Bacillus pumilus: one gene and its partner. The protein of the gene in region 1 interacts with the protein of each later gene in a pairwise test. Links are inferred from orthologs where the notes say so. Each region holds a gene or a part of one and is shown in the gene's direction. Other genes may lie near its edges.

Region 1 (7,792 bases):
AGTAGACAAAGACGCATCGCCTGCTTCAGGCGGTATTCGACCGTTTTGCGTTTGTTCTGCTCCATTCCTTCACTGATCGCCGGGACCAATGCAGTGGATAGAGAGTACGTAATAAAGCTAGGCAGTGTCAAAAGGGTCAGCGCAAGACCAGTCAACTCCCCATACTGCCTTGTCGCTTCTACAGCCGCATATCCAGCAATAGCAAGACTTTGCGCGACAACTATCGGCTCTAAAAACCACGAAATATTCCCGATGAAACGGCTGCCTGTTGTTGGCAGGGCAATACTCATCAGCTGCTTAAACGTGTCCTTACCGTCATGAATCGCCTTAAAAAATCGTTTTCGAATACGAATGGTCTTTTTATAACGAAAGGCAATCAGTAAATATGCAAGTGAAATCATCTCTCCAATGACAGATGAAATCATCGCACCAGCTGCCGCGTATTCAATCCCATAAGGAAGGAAAGCTGTTGTACATACTGCCACTAGAGAAATTCTTGCGACCTGTTCCAGTACTTGAGATATGGCAAGCGGGCTCATTTGCTGTCTGCCTTGAAAATATCCTCTCAGCACACTGGAAATGGCGATGACTGGGACAACGGGAGTAATGGCAAGCAGTGGATAGACCGTTCTAGGATCTGTCAGCATATTTTCTGCCATGATGGGTGCAAACCATAAAAAGAGCGGCGTGAATATCAGGCTGAGTGTCCCTGTTATCGCAAGGGACATGACTAGAATACGTTTAGTTTTCTGTTTGTCACCCCGGGCTTCTGCTTCTGCGACAAGCTTGCTAATAGCGACAGGCAGTCCAAATTGTGTCAGCGTCACAGCGAGAAAAAAGGTAGGGGCAGCCATCATATAAAGCCCGACTCCTTCTTCGCCAATGAACCTTGCAATCACAATCCGATTGACAAAACCCAATATTCTCGTGATAAAACCTGCTAAAATTAAAATAATCGTGCCCTTTAAAAACGTTTGCTTCGTCAAATCAAAGATCACCTGCCTTCTCAAACGACATAGAATCATATACAATAAGATATGCGTGTATATCGTCCAAGCATGACAAGTCTCTCGATAAAAACTGAAAAGGGGGAGCATCCCATTGACACAACATCCGGCTGCAATTTACAAAGACCATTTAAAGCCTTTTCTGTTCAGTAAGCTTGAAGAATTCATCGTTTTGGGCTATAAAGATGTAGATTTAGAGGAATTATGGTCATACTTAGAGAATAAGAAGTGGAAGAAAAAACAAGAGTATCCGATTCATGAAATGGTTGCAGATATTTTATCTGTGAAAATTGGCGAATTTATGAACTATGCAACCGTTCAGTCGTTTAAAACGTCTGCTTTTTTGGACAGTGAAGATGGCAAGAATATGCTAGATGAACTGTTGAAATAAGCCATCTTAATGGATTCAGGTGTTTAAGGAGGAAATACATAATGAAAAAAGGGCGCATTCTTGCGTTTTTCTTAGTGGTTCTGTTAATCGGAACTGGCGTAGGCTTACTAACAAAGCCTGTTGCGAAAGATATGACGCTAGGGCTGGATTTGCAGGGTGGATTTGAAGTCCTGTATGATGTACATCCAGTGAAAAAAGAGGACAAGATTACAAATAGTGTCCTCGTCAGTACAGTGGAGGCTTTAAACCGAAGAGCCAATGTGCTAGGTGTAAGTGAACCGAACATCTCGATTGAAGGCAACAATCGTATCCGCGTGCAACTTGCGGGAGTAAAAGATCAAAACAGAGCTAGGGAGATTCTTTCGACTGAAGCACAGCTATCCTTCAGAGATACGAATGATAAAGAACTCCTAAACGGGGCTGACTTGGTCGAAAACAGTGCAAAACAAACATTCAGTCAAACGAATGAGCCAATTGTGACGGTTAAACTAAAGGATGCGAAAAAATTTGGTGACGTCACAAGAAAAGTAGCGGCGATGGCGCCGAATAACCAGCTTGTCATTTGGCTTGATTACCACAAAGGAGATTCCTTCAAAAAAGAAGTCTCAAAATCAAACCACAAGTATGTCTCTGCGCCGAATGTGAACCAAGAAATTAATAGCAGTGACGTGCAAATTGAAGGGAAATTTACTGTCCAAGAGGCAAAGGACCTTGCAAGTATTTTAAATGCTGGGGCATTGCCAGTGAAATTAACAGAAAAATATTCAACATCTGTGAGTGCACAGTTTGGTGAACAAGCACTGAACGAAACGGTGTTCGCAGGAATTGTAGGAATCGCATTTATCTTCTTATTCATGCTGCTTTATTACCGATTACCTGGTCTTATTGCTGTCATCACACTTTCAGCTTATATTTACATTACGCTTCAAGTGTTTGACTGGATGGGTGCAGTCATGACTCTGCCTGGAATTGCGGCACTGATTCTAGGGGTAGGGATGGCTGTTGATGCCAACATTATTACTTATGAGCGGATCAAAGAAGAACTCAAGCTCGGCAAATCTGTCCGTTCTGCTTTTAGATCAGGGAACCGCCGATCATTTGCGACCATCTTTGATGCAAACTTAACAAGTATCATTGCCGGCGGCGTGCTGTTCTTCTTCGGGACAAGCTCTGTAAAAGGATTTGCAACGATGCTCATCCTCTCGATTTTAACAAGCTTTATCACAGCTGTCTTCCTATCAAGATTCCTTCTTGGTCTTCTTGTTGAAAGCCGCTATCTTGACCGGAGAAAAAGCTGGTTTGGTGTTCGTCAAAAAGACATTATGAACATTCACGAAACAACAGAAAATACCGAGCCGAAAACGCCATTTGATAAGTGGGATTTCGTCAGCAAACGTAAAGGATTTATGATTTTCTCAGCTACTATCACCATTGCGGGAATCATCGTTCTTTCCATCTTCAAGCTGAATGCCGGAATTGACTTTACAAGTGGAACTAGAATTGATATCCAAAGTGATCACAAGCTGTCAACTGAACAAATCGAGCAAGACTTTAAAAAACTGGACCTTGAGACAGACAGTGTCGTGTTATCGGGTCAAAAAGAAAATCAGGCAGCAGCGAGATTTGTCGGTGTGCCGAACAAAGAAAAGATTGCTGAAGTGAAAGATTACTTCAAAGATAAATACGGAACGGAGCCGAACGTAAGTACAGTGTCTCCGACTGTTGGAAAAGAACTTGCCCGAAATGCATTATATGCTGTCATCATTGCTTCAATCGGGATCATTTTATATGTATCCATTCGTTTTGAATATAAAATGGCAATTGCAGCGATTATCTCACTACTATATGATGCGTTCTTTATCGTGGCCTTCTTTAGTATTACGCGTTTAGAGGTGGACGTCACCTTCATTGCGGCGATTCTCACAGTCATCGGATATTCGATCAACGACACGATCGTCACCTTTGACAGGGTTCGTGAACAAATGAAGAAACGCAAACCAAAAACCATTGAAGATCTTTCGTACATTGTGAACTTGAGTTTACAGCAAACCTTTACGCGATCTGTCAACACGGTATTAACCGTACTTGTCGTTGTGATCGCACTGCTTATCTTTGGATCAGCATCTATTACAAACTTCTCCATCGCCTTACTTGTCGGTCTGTTAACAGGGGTGTACTCATCTCTATATATCGCAGCGCAAATTTGGCTCATGTGGAAAGGCCGTGAGATGAAAAAACCGGCGAAGATTGATACTGAGCAAGATATTTAATGTAGCGAGACTGCCTAATTGGCAGTCTTTTTCTGTAGTTTCTCCGGATCAGCAGTCGATTCGAAAAAACATTTCGGGTTTCATTGATCTTGAAATGGTCTTTTGCTATAATGACATACGTTTAGATCAGTATAGAAAGCAAGTGTCCGTTTGAGGCATTTGGCTTTATTCATTGGAGGGGCTGTTATGAAGGTTCGGGAAACTGAACTGCCAGGTATCGGTCACAAAGCCGAAATGATCACAAGAAATAATGAGAAGCTTGCCATCATTACACACGATGACGGCAGAAGAGAAATGTATCATTTTCAAGAGGACGACCATGAAGAATCTATTTCTGGTATTTTGCTAAACGATGAAGAAGCAAGACAAATTGCAGCTATTTTAGGCGGCATGGTATATAAGCCGAAAGCGCTTGAAACTGTAGAGGTAGCCATTGATGAACTGATGATTGAATGGTTTAAGATTGAAAAGAATGCACCAGCTGTTCAGCAGACAATCGGAGACCTCAATGTCCGCCAAAATGATCAAGTAACAGTCATCGCTATCGTGAGAAAATCACATGAGAAGATTTTAAATCCAGGACCTGATACGGTCATTGAAGAAGGGGATACCCTTGTTATTTCTGGAGAAAGACAAGAAATAAAGAACCTCATTAAAGAAAAACTCAGCAGCTAATCATGCCCATGCTGATAGATTTTCTTCCGCTCTTTTCTTTCTGTGTTTAAAAAGGACAAGGAAAAGGGAAGAATAAAAGAAAAAGCTTGGGGGATATGTAGATGAACAAACAACAATGGACCATCATATTCGCATTTATTTTCGTATTAATTGTCTCAGTATTTGCCGTGATCAATGTGCGGCCAGTGCAAGTTGACTACTTATTTGGAACGGCTGAATGGCCGCTGATTCTTGTCATTATTGGTTCTGTGCTCATGGGCGGACTCATTGTGGCTTTCGCAGGGATTTTCCAAATTGTGAAACTAAAACGTGAACTAAAGGCTTTAAAAGCTGAGCGTGCAGCCGCACCTGCATCTGCTGTTTCGAATAAAAAGATCGACAAAGACGTTCAAAAGAAACCGAATGTGACGCCTTTAAAAGAACAGCCAGCATCATTTGACCGGAAGGAAAAATAATCTTCCAGCACAATTTCATAAAATAAAAATTGAAACCCCTCAGGCCACTCTAGTATAATAGTGTGGTTGAGGGGTGAATTTATGTTATTATCCAAAATGCGCTGGGAATATGAACATCCAAGCGAAGAAAAAGTGAAATCACTCTCTGAAAATCTGAATATTTCAGCGCTGACTGCATCGCTTCTTGTAAAAAGAGGACTCGAAGAAGTAGAAGAAGCGAGGTCTTTTTTATTTGATCAAAAAGCCGAATTTCATGATCCATTTCTATTAAAAGGAATGAAAGAAGCAGTAGAGCGCATCAATAAAGCGATCGAAGAGCAGGAATCGATTGTGATCTTCGGAGACTATGATGCGGATGGTGTGACAAGTACGTCTGTGCTTTTACATACATTAAAAGAGCGGTCTGCGAAAGTAGACTTTTATATTCCAGATCGATTTAAAGAAGGCTACGGGCCTAATGAACAGGCTTTCCGATATATCAAAGAGCAAGGCGCATCGCTTGTCATCACGGTCGATACAGGCATTGCAGCTGTAAATGAAGCACGTATTGCAAAAGAAATAGGGTTAGACCTGATCATTACAGATCACCATGAACCAAGTGAGGAGCTGCCTGAGGCACTTGCGATTGTCCATCCTAAGCAGCCGGGCTGTGAGTATCCCTTTAAAGAACTTGCCGGTGTAGGCGTAGCGTTTAAAGTGGCGCATGCACTCCTTGGAAAGCTGCCAGCTCAGCTGTTAGATCTTGCGGCAATTGGGACAATAGCGGATCTTGTGCCGCTTCATGATGAGAATAGATGGCTCACCAAAAAAGGGCTTGTGCAGCTTAGGCAGTCGAATAGACCGGGGCTGAAAGCGTTATTGAAAGAAGCGGGAGCTACTCTTGAAGAAGCAAATGAAGAAACGGTCGGCTTTCAAATTGCGCCAAGGCTGAATGCTGTAGGGCGAATTGAGCAGGCAGATCCAGCTGTTCATCTTCTCATGACAGAGGATAAGGATGAAGCAGAAGAGCTCGCTCGTTTTGTACAAGAACTCAATAAAGAACGTCAAAAAATTGTGAGTACGATCACAGAAGAAGCCATTCAAATGGTGGAAGAGACAGGTGATGACCAGTCTGCGATCGTTGTAGCGAAAGCTGGCTGGAATCCGGGTGTTGTCGGAATTGTTGCCTCTAAATTGACGGATAGATTTTCACGTCCGGCGATTGTGCTTGGAATAGATGAAGAGACGCAAATGGCAAAAGGATCAGCGCGGAGTATTCCTGGCTTCGATCTATTTTTCCATTTAAGCAAATGCCGCGACATTCTGCCGCATTTCGGCGGGCACCCGATGGCTGCGGGTATGACACTTCGAGCGGATGATGTTCCTTTACTAAGAGAAAGATTAAATCAATATGCGAATGAAACGTTGACAGAAGAAGATTTTATTCCGATTCAGCGGGTCGATGCCGTATGCAAGGTAGACGAATTGACGGTTGAAGCGATTGAAGAAGTGGGGATGCTGTCACCATTTGGCATGCAGAATCCAAAGCCGTTCATCATGATTGAAGATGCGAGGCTTGAAGAGATCCGAACGATTGGGGCAAATCAGAATCATATTAAAATGTCTCTGAAAGACGAAGACAAGCTGCTTGACTGTGTCGGTTTTCATCAAGGTCAATTAAAAGAAGAAATTGTCACAGGTAGCCGCATTTCCGTAATTGGTGAAATGTCCATCAATGAATGGAATAACCGGAAGAAACCTCAGCTTATGCTAAAAGATGCCCGAGTAGATGAATGGCAGCTGTTTGATTTGCGCGGCAAAAAGGATTGGGAAAAGACAATCTCCACGCTTGATCCAGAAAAATATGTGGTGGTCTGTTTTGACGAAGAAACAAAACAGGAAGTCAATATCCCAATTTATCATGTCCATGCAGAAAATGTTTCAACGTTCGATGTAGAGGGCAAGTATATCGTCTTTGCGGATGTTCCTGCAGATGAGCATTTGCTAAGGCAGCTTTTAGAAAACCAAAAGCCAGCTAGAGTTTATACGGTTTTTCAAAGAAAAGAAGATCATTTTATGTCTTCTTTCCCTAGCCGTGATCAATTCAAATGGTTTTATGGATTCTTGTTAAAACGAGGAAGTTTCCCCCTCAAAGAACAAGGAATGGAGCTTGCCAAACATAGAGGCTGGACAAAAGATACAATCATTTTTATGACAAAGGTGTTTTTTGAACTCGGTTTTGTTAAAATAGAGAATGGTGTGCTGTCAATAGTACGTGATGCCCCTAAAAAAGATTTAACGGCATCAGCATCCTATACAGCAAAACAACGATTGATGGAACTCGATCAAACACTAACATATTCCTCAGCCAAAGAGCTGAAGGAATGGCTGAATAGCATGATGAGCGAAGTCTCACCTGTGCTTTGACGTACGAGGAGGAAAAGGAAAAGATGGATTTAAAACAATATGTGACAGTTGTACCTGACTACCCAAAGGAAGGTGTACAATTTAAAGATATTACAACGTTAATGGATAAAGGCGAAGTGTACCGTTATGCAACGGATCAAATCGTTGAATACGCGAAGGAAAGAGACATTGATCTCATTGTTGGACCTGAAGCGCGTGGATTCATTATTGGCTGCCCTGTAGCATACGCACTAGGTGTAGGTTTTGCACCAGTTCGTAAAGAAGGAAAGCTTCCTCGTGAAGTCGTTAAAGTCGATTACGGCTTAGAATATGGTAAAGATGTATTAACGATTCATAAAGATGCGATTCGTCCTGGTCAGCGTGTCCTGATTACAGATGACTTACTTGCGACTGGTGGAACAATTGAAGCATCCATCAAGCTTGTAGAGGAATTAGGCGGCGTTGTGGCAGGAATTGCATTCTTGATTGAGTTGACGTATCTGGACGGCAGAAAGAAGCTTGACGGTTACGACATCTTGACGTTAATGCAATACTAATGGAGTTTTACGCAAAAAGCACTCGGTAAGAAGGGTGCTTTTTTCCTATCAA
Region 2 (7,720 bases), 1.9 Mb from region 1 along the record:
TGGCTGAAACTGCCCATCAAATATCATTTGCTTCAGCTGTTCATAAAATTGCATATGGTATGGTGCTGGTCTTTCCATCTCGAATGAATTCATCCCGTCATTCCCTCATTTACACATCATCTTTTGTCTCATGTTATCCAAGTTTTTCCCTCTAGGCAAGCCTGCATCGGAAAAGTCAATATCGTACAATTCAAGAGAAAAAGGGTGTGCTACACTAATGATCAGTTCAGTGAAAGAGGGGATCGACATGAAAACACAAGAAGAACGAACGGTACATTTTGATCAGGACTTGCAAATAGAGGCGTATCGCTTTCATGGCATCATGCAAAAGTTCCCGAATCATTTTCATACATACTATGTGATTGGATTTATTGAGGACGGTCAAAGACGTTTGATCTGCCAAAATGAAGAATACATCATTGAAAAGGGAGACATCCTTCTTTTCAATCCATATGACAATCACGCATGCGAGCAGATTGATCACAGGACACTAGATTATCGTTGTTTAAATATAGAAGCAGATGTCATAGAGAAAATGTTTCAGCACAAGCCGCATTTTAAAGCCCCTGTGTTTTCACAAAGTGAACTGACAAAGCCATTATATGATCTTCATCAAATGATCACAGAAGAAGCTCCAGCTTTGAATAAACAGGAAACGTTTTATTTCTTTATGAAGCAGCTGATTGAAGCCTATGCTGATACATCAGAGGAAAAAGCGTCAGCAGCGCATGCCGCCGAACAGAAAGTCCAAGATGTACAGCAATATATTGAAACATACCGCACGGAAAATATATCGTTGGACGACTTAGGAGAGCTTGTGTCCATGAACAAATACTCTCTTCTGCGTGCTTTTACAAAGTACAGAGGGATCACGCCATATCGTTATTTACAGACAGTGAGAGTGAATTATGCGAAAGAACTTCTCTCACGAGGAGTAAAGCCTGTAGATGCGGCAGTCTCCGCTGGTTTTTCTGATCAAAGTCACTTGAGTCATTTCTTTTCAGAATTTATTGGGCTCACCCCAGGGCAATATCAGCAAATTTTTGCAAAGCAGGTAACAGCAGATGAAAAATAAACAGCTGCTTGGTCATCTAGCGGTCATGTTCACTATTTTTCTATGGGGCTCGACCTTTATCTCAACCAAAATATTGTTAACGGCTTTTTCTCCAACAGAAATATTATTTTTTCGCTTTTTTATTGGATATCTGGCTCTGATGATGATCTACCCGGTCACCATGAAGGTGCAGCGTAAAAAGCATGAAGCGATGTTTGCGCTCGCAGGATTATGCGGTGTGGTCTTATACTATTTTTTAGAAAATGTCGCACTCACCTATACGTTCGCTTCGAATGCAGGTGTCATCAGCTCAGTTGTACCATTCTTCTCATTTTTATTGGCTTATTTTTTATTGAAAGATGAGCCTTTGCACCGCCGGTTTTTCATAGGCTTTTTCATCGCGATGACAGGAATTGTACTGATTAGCTTTAATGGAATGACGACGTTCCAATTGAATCCAATCGGTGATGCGCTAGCATTAACGGCGACCATTGTCTGGGCCTTCTATTCTATTTTATCGAAAATGATCAACCAATATGGATACCATATCATTCAAGTGACGAGGCGTGTCTTTTTTTACGGCTTGCTTTGGATGCTTCCCCTGATCTGGTATTTTAAGATTCGTTTAGACTGGGAGCGATTGACGAACCCGTCGTTTGCCTTTCACTTGCTGTTTTTAGGCCTGTTCGCATCTGCCATTTGTTTTCTAACATGGAGCTTTTCGGTGAAAACGCTCGGTGTGGTGAAATCGAGTGTGTATATTTATGGCGTTCCTATTATTACAATGGTCATTTCAATGATCGTTCTTCATGAGAGATTGACCCTCATGTCTGTACTTGGAACGGCACTGACCTTAGGAGGACTGCTGCTTTCAGATAAAAAAGATGCGGGGAGGAAGAAACAGAAACCCTCGATGCTTTTCCAGGATAAACAGGCGCTTTGATCAAAAAAGCGTCTTTTGTCCATTGAAAGAACGTGGACGGTCTAGTAAACTCAAGCTTAAGTGGTCGACGGTCGACCGATAATGAAGGGGGAAAAATGAATGAAGCATGTTTCAATTGCGGCGATACCAGGTGACGGGGTTGGGAAGGAAGTTGTACCTGAAGCGATACGAGTATTGAAAGCGGTATCAGAATTACATGGCGGTCTGTCTTTTACCTTTCAGGATTTTCCGTGGAGCTGTGAATATTATTTAGAGCATGGCGAGATGATGCCAAAGGATGGATTGAATCAATTGAAAGCCTTTGACAGTATTTTCTTAGGGGCTGTCGGAGATGCCAATTTAGTGCCGGATCACGTATCGCTTTGGGGACTGCTTATTAAGATTAGGCGGGAATTTGAACAGGTGATAAACGTCAGACCTGCAAAACAGCTGAGCGGCATTCGCTCACCGCTTACGCAGCCAAAGGATTTCGATCTTCTAGTTGTCAGAGAAAACGGTGAAGGTGAATATAGTGAAATTGGAGGCCGTATTTATCAAGGGGAAGATCAGCTTGCTGTTCAAAATGCGGTGTTCTCAAGAAAAGGGACAGAGCGTGCGATGCGTTTTGCCTTTCAATTAGCAGAAAAAAGGCGAAAGCATGTGACGAGTGCAACAAAATCAAATGGCATCGTTCATACCATGCCTTTTTGGGATGAAGTGTTTCAAGACGTAGCAAAGGATTATCCAGAGGTGGCAGCAGACTCTCAGCACATTGATGCGCTCTCAGCCTTTTTTGTAACAAGACCAGAAAAATTCGATGTGATTGTGGCCAGTAATTTGTTTGGTGATATTTTGACAGATCTTGGGGCAGCCATTATGGGAAGTATTGGCGTAGCGCCTGCCGCCAACATCAATGTAAATGGCGAGTACCCATCCATGTTTGAGCCTGTACACGGATCAGCCCCAGACATTGCAGGAAAAGGAATCGCCAACCCAATCGGTCAAATTTGGACTGCTAAGCTGATGCTTGATCATTTCGGAGAAGAAGAGCTGGGTACGCACCTTCTCAGCACCATCGAATCAGTCACAGCAGACGGCTTTTTAACAGCGGACATCGGCGGATCCTATCAAACACAAGAAGTCACAAACGAAATCATCAAACGATTGAAGAAATAATCCGTCATTAGAACCGCATCTCCACGTCTGCTATAATAAAAGGATGGATAGAAGAAAGAGATGTGAAATCTAGTGTCAAAAACAGTTGTATTAGCAGAGAAACCTTCAGTAGGACGTGACCTTGCGCGTGTGCTGAAGTGTCATAAAAAAGGAAATGGTTTTTTAGAAGGAGATCAATACATTGTGACATGGGCGCTTGGCCATTTGGTCACACTGGCTGATCCAGATGGCTACGGAAAAGAATTTCAATCCTGGCGTTTAGAGGATTTACCAATCATTCCAGAGCCGCTTAAGCTTGTGGTGATGAAAAAGACAGGAAAACAATTCCAAGCAGTGAAAGCGCAGCTTGCGAGAAAAGATGTCAAAGACATTGTCATTGCAACAGATGCTGGACGTGAAGGGGAGCTTGTCGCAAGATGGATTCTTGAAAAAGCACATGTGAAAAAGCCCTTGAAACGACTATGGATCTCATCTGTCACGGACAAAGCCATTCAAGAAGGCTTCAAACGATTAAAAGACGGCAGAGAATACGATAACCTGTATCGCTCAGCAGTTGCACGTGCAGAAGCAGACTGGATTGTCGGCATCAACGCAACAAGAGCGCTGACAACCAAGTTCAATGCACAGCTTTCCTGCGGACGGGTGCAAACACCAACGATTGCCATGATCGCCAAACGAGAAGAAGACATTCAGCAATTTCAGCCGAAGCCGTTCTATGGATTGACTGCACAAGTAGATGGACTGACTTTGACCTGGCAGGATGCTAAAACAAAGCAAAACCGTACCTTCCAAGAGAATGTGATCAAAGAGCGCGTGGCAGCATGCGAAGGAAAACCAGCAGTGGTTGATGCGTTGAAAAAAACAGCGAAAAAAGCTTTTGCGCCGGGCCTGTACGATCTGACTGAATTGCAGCGTGATGCGCATAAACGCTATGGCTTCTCAGCAAAAGAAACATTATCTACACTTCAGCGATTGTATGAGCAGCATAAGCTCGTGACATATCCACGTACAGATTCAAGGTTTATTTCAGCGGATATCGTTCCCACATTAAAAGACCGATTAAAAGGAATGAACGTCAGACCATACGCGCAGCATGTGAACCGGATTTTACAATCAGGTGTAAAAGCGCACAAAGGCTTCGTCAATGATGCAAAAGTGTCAGATCACCATGCGATCATTCCAACCGAGGAAGAGCTGTATCCAGGTGCATTAAGTGATAAAGAGCGTAAATTATATGACCTTATTGCCAAACGATTCCTTGCGGTACTCATGAATCCTTTTGAGTACGAAGAAACAACGGTTATCGCCAAAATAGGCAGTGAAACGTTCACAGCAAAAGGGAAAATCGTGCAATCAGCTGGCTGGAAAGCCGTGTACGATGATTCCTATGAAGAAGAGGAATCAGCCGAGGTGGATCAACATTTGCCGCTGCTTTCAGAAGGACAGTCACTAGACGTACGACAGCTGAAAGAAACAAGAGGAGAAACGAAACCTCCTGCACGTTTTAATGAAGCGACCCTATTATCTGCCATGGAAAACCCAGCGGCATTTATGCAGAAAGAGGAAAAAGACTTAGTGAAAACCCTTGGTGAAACAGGTGGTCTAGGGACAGTAGCAACAAGAGCAGATATTATTGAAAAGCTGTTCAATAGCTTCCTAATCGAGAAAAAGGGCAAAGACATCTTCATCACATCGAAAGGAAAGCAGCTGCTCTCTTTAGTGCCTGAAGACTTAAAGTCTCCTGCGTTAACAGCGGAATGGGAACAAAAGCTTTCTAAAATCGCAAAAGGGCAATTGAAAGCTTCTCAATTCATGAGTGAAATGAAATTATATGCGAAACAAGCCGTATCTGAAATCAAACAGACGAACCAGACCTTTAAGCATGACAATGTCACTGGCACCCATTGCCCAGACTGCGGAAAACTGATGCTGAAAGTGAATGGAAAACATGGAACGATGCTTGTTTGCCAGGACCGGGAATGCGGCCATCGTAAAAATGTGGCGAAGAAAACAAACGCACGCTGCCCGAACTGTCATAAAAAGCTCGAGCTGCGCGGAGAAGGCGATGGCAAAATCTTTGCTTGTGTGTGCGGCCATAGAGAAAAACTGTCTGTCTTCGAAAAACGCAAATCTCAATCCAATCAAAAGAAAGCCAGTAAGCACGATGTGTCTAAATATTTGAAGAAACAAAAGAAAGTGGAAGAACCAATTAATAATGCACTAGCTGAACAATTAAAGAAACTAAAATTAGATCAATAGTTGTGTAAAAACCCGTGCGGAAACGCATGGGTTTTTCAGTGTTCTCAAGCATATCGACATATTGTTTTTCTGAAAATGGGAATAAATATGCGAAAAGACTCGTAATTTGGTATAAAATATTTATTTAAATTTAAACAAAAACGCTCTATAATAAATCGTTAGATGCTTAGAGAACGGGGAGTTGAAAGGGGACACGAATGCATACACGCATATATCGTACAGCAATTGTTTTACTCATTGTCATTCTACTAGGCGGATGTACCTGGAAGCAGCAGAAAGAATCAGCTGATCCAGTATCGCCACAGCCTGTATTGCCTGGAGAATATTTTATCACTCACCACTTAATGACAGATCAAGGCTTGATTCGTACCTCTTTTGCAGAGCAGCACATCTACTTATCTGAATCACTCGGACTTTGGATGGATTATCTTGTTCGAAAAAAAGATCAAAATTTATTTGACCAACAGTTGGGTGTTCTACAAGATCAATTTTTACTAGACCATCATCTTCTCAGCTGGCAAATTGAATCTGAGCAAAAAAGTAAGGCCAATGCTTTAGTTGATGATTTACGTGTAGTGGCGGCACTTCAAAAGGCAAATCGTTTGTGGAAGAAGTCAGCGTATCAAACGACAGCAAAAGAAATCGCTCAAGCGTTAAAAGAAAAAAACATGTTCAAAGGCATATTGTCCGATTATTATGATGCATCAACAAATCGAACTTCACACACAATCACACTCTCTTATATAGACCCAAAAGCAATCAAAGAATTGGAATCCCTCAAAATATTCACGAAACAAATGACCAGTAACCAATTAGCCATTCTAAAACAAGCACCGAGAAAAAAAGGATTCTTTCCTAAATCCTATGACATAAAGAAAAAAACCTATTCGTTTGATCGAGAAATCAATATGATCGATCAACTCTATACGGCTCTACATGCCCATCATGCAAAGGTTAATACGTCTGCGATCATGAAATGGCTTAAAACGACTTTTAAACAAGAAGGAAAACTGTACGGGAGATATAAGCTGAGCACATTGCAGCCATCTGTGACGTATGAATCGCCTTCGGTATATGCACTTGTCCTATTGTATGCCCTTAAACAAAACGAGCTTGAATTTGCAAAGGCTGTTTATCACCGCATGAAAGAATTACAAACCCAAGATCCTCTCAAGCCTTATTACGGAGGATATATGAACGAAAAAGACACACACTCATTTGATAACTTATTGCCTCTGATTGCAGAAAGGGAGCTTCTAAATGAATCGGTTGTTCAGTAACACGTATCGCTTGTACTATTCTCTGCTCCTCACGTTTGCAGGCCTTATTTTGTTTATGGGCTATCTCAACGTACAAGATGCGGAGAGCTTTATGATCATCGCACTGACATTTGTCGTGTTAGGCTGCGGTATTTTATTTGGTATCCTACCAGCATTAATTTTCACCTTGCTTATTTTGTTCTTTATAGGAAGCGCCATGTTCTTTACAGAGTTTGGTCATGAAAATCCCCTTTTTTCAAATCAAACATTGCAAGATGTAGTGATTTGGGGCGTAGCACTTCTTTTTTTTGCTATTTCAGCGGGAAGCTTGCATGAACGGATCAAGATGCTGCGTCACACCATTGAACAACAAAAGCAGGCCATCAAACAATTTGTGGCGATTGATTCGACAACAGGATTTGACAATGCTGAGCGGATGAAGCTCGAATTGTCCGAGGAAATGAAACGGGCAGAACGGTACAAACAGCCATTTGTCTTTATTCTTCTTCATATGAATTACGCAGCGGAATTCAAATCGTTATATGGAGAAAAAGAAATGCAGCACCTATTTCAGCAATTAAGTCTCAAGATCCGCGAAAGCGTAAGAGAAACCGATAAGAAATTTCGATTATCCGAAGATCGAATGGGCTTGCTGCTAACTCACACACCAGAAGAAAACGTGTCAGTTGTCCTTGATAAGCTAAAGAATAAACTGCAACCGCATGTCCTGTTAAACGGTCGTGAAGTGACCTTGACATTTCTTGTCTGTCATTTAACAAGCAGCTCGGATTATCGAACGCCAGAGCAATTTTTAGAAGAACTAGAAAAAGAGATGATGATGAATGAACTTTAATTCTTTGATGAAATGTTGTTTGATGATCGCGCTTTTTTCGATTCTTTCGTTTAAACACATGGCTTCAGCCGATGCTCTTGTCACGCAGCCAAATACCCTGATCGTTTATTCCACACAATCGGATGAAGTGACTCCAGCCGTTCATATGCTGGATCTACTCGCCGGTCATTTTTCTAAACAGACGACGATTGTATCCG

What was found.
Region 2: the proteins of recJ (region 1) and GKC25_RS02205 interact in binary tests that used the Escherichia coli proteins (3 or more experiments, as listed by UniProt). The link is inferred for Bacillus pumilus from one-to-one orthologs.

Annotation. Positions count from the first base shown.
Region 1 is NZ_CP046128.1:2,328,987-2,336,778, reverse strand. What follows is about bases 4,515-7,541. They hold recJ (single-stranded-DNA-specific exonuclease RecJ), read left to right. Parts: upstream 4,515-4,879; coding sequence 4,880-7,204; downstream 7,205-7,541. Other genes in these bases: GKC25_RS11830 (adenine phosphoribosyltransferase), read left to right, coding at 7,228-7,541; GKC25_RS11840 (LapA family protein), read left to right, coding at 4,515-4,798. In the rest of the region: spoVB (stage V sporulation protein B), read right to left, coding at 1-986; GKC25_RS11855 (post-transcriptional regulator), read left to right, coding at 1,102-1,398; protein translocase subunit SecDF, read left to right, coding at 1,440-3,668; GKC25_RS11845 (cation:proton antiporter regulatory subunit), read left to right, coding at 3,855-4,343; more of GKC25_RS11840, read left to right, coding at 4,445-4,514; more of GKC25_RS11830, read left to right, coding at 7,542-7,740. UniProt on the Escherichia coli protein: Single-stranded-DNA-specific exonuclease.
Region 2 is NZ_CP046128.1:456,390-464,109, forward strand. Bases 2,863-5,817 are described here. They hold GKC25_RS02205 (DNA topoisomerase III), read left to right. Parts: upstream 2,863-3,224; coding sequence 3,225-5,411; downstream 5,412-5,817. Other genes in these bases: GKC25_RS02200 (tartrate dehydrogenase), read left to right, coding at 2,863-3,152; GKC25_RS02210 (glycosyl hydrolase family 8), read left to right, coding at 5,609-5,817. In the rest of the region: GKC25_RS02185 (GntR family transcriptional regulator), read right to left, coding at 1-93; GKC25_RS02190 (helix-turn-helix domain-containing protein), read left to right, coding at 248-1,075; GKC25_RS02195 (DMT family transporter), read left to right, coding at 1,065-1,997; more of GKC25_RS02200, read left to right, coding at 2,097-2,862; more of GKC25_RS02210, read left to right, coding at 5,818-6,691; GKC25_RS02215 (GGDEF domain-containing protein), read left to right, coding at 6,672-7,523; GKC25_RS02220 (DUF2334 domain-containing protein), read left to right, coding at 7,513-7,720.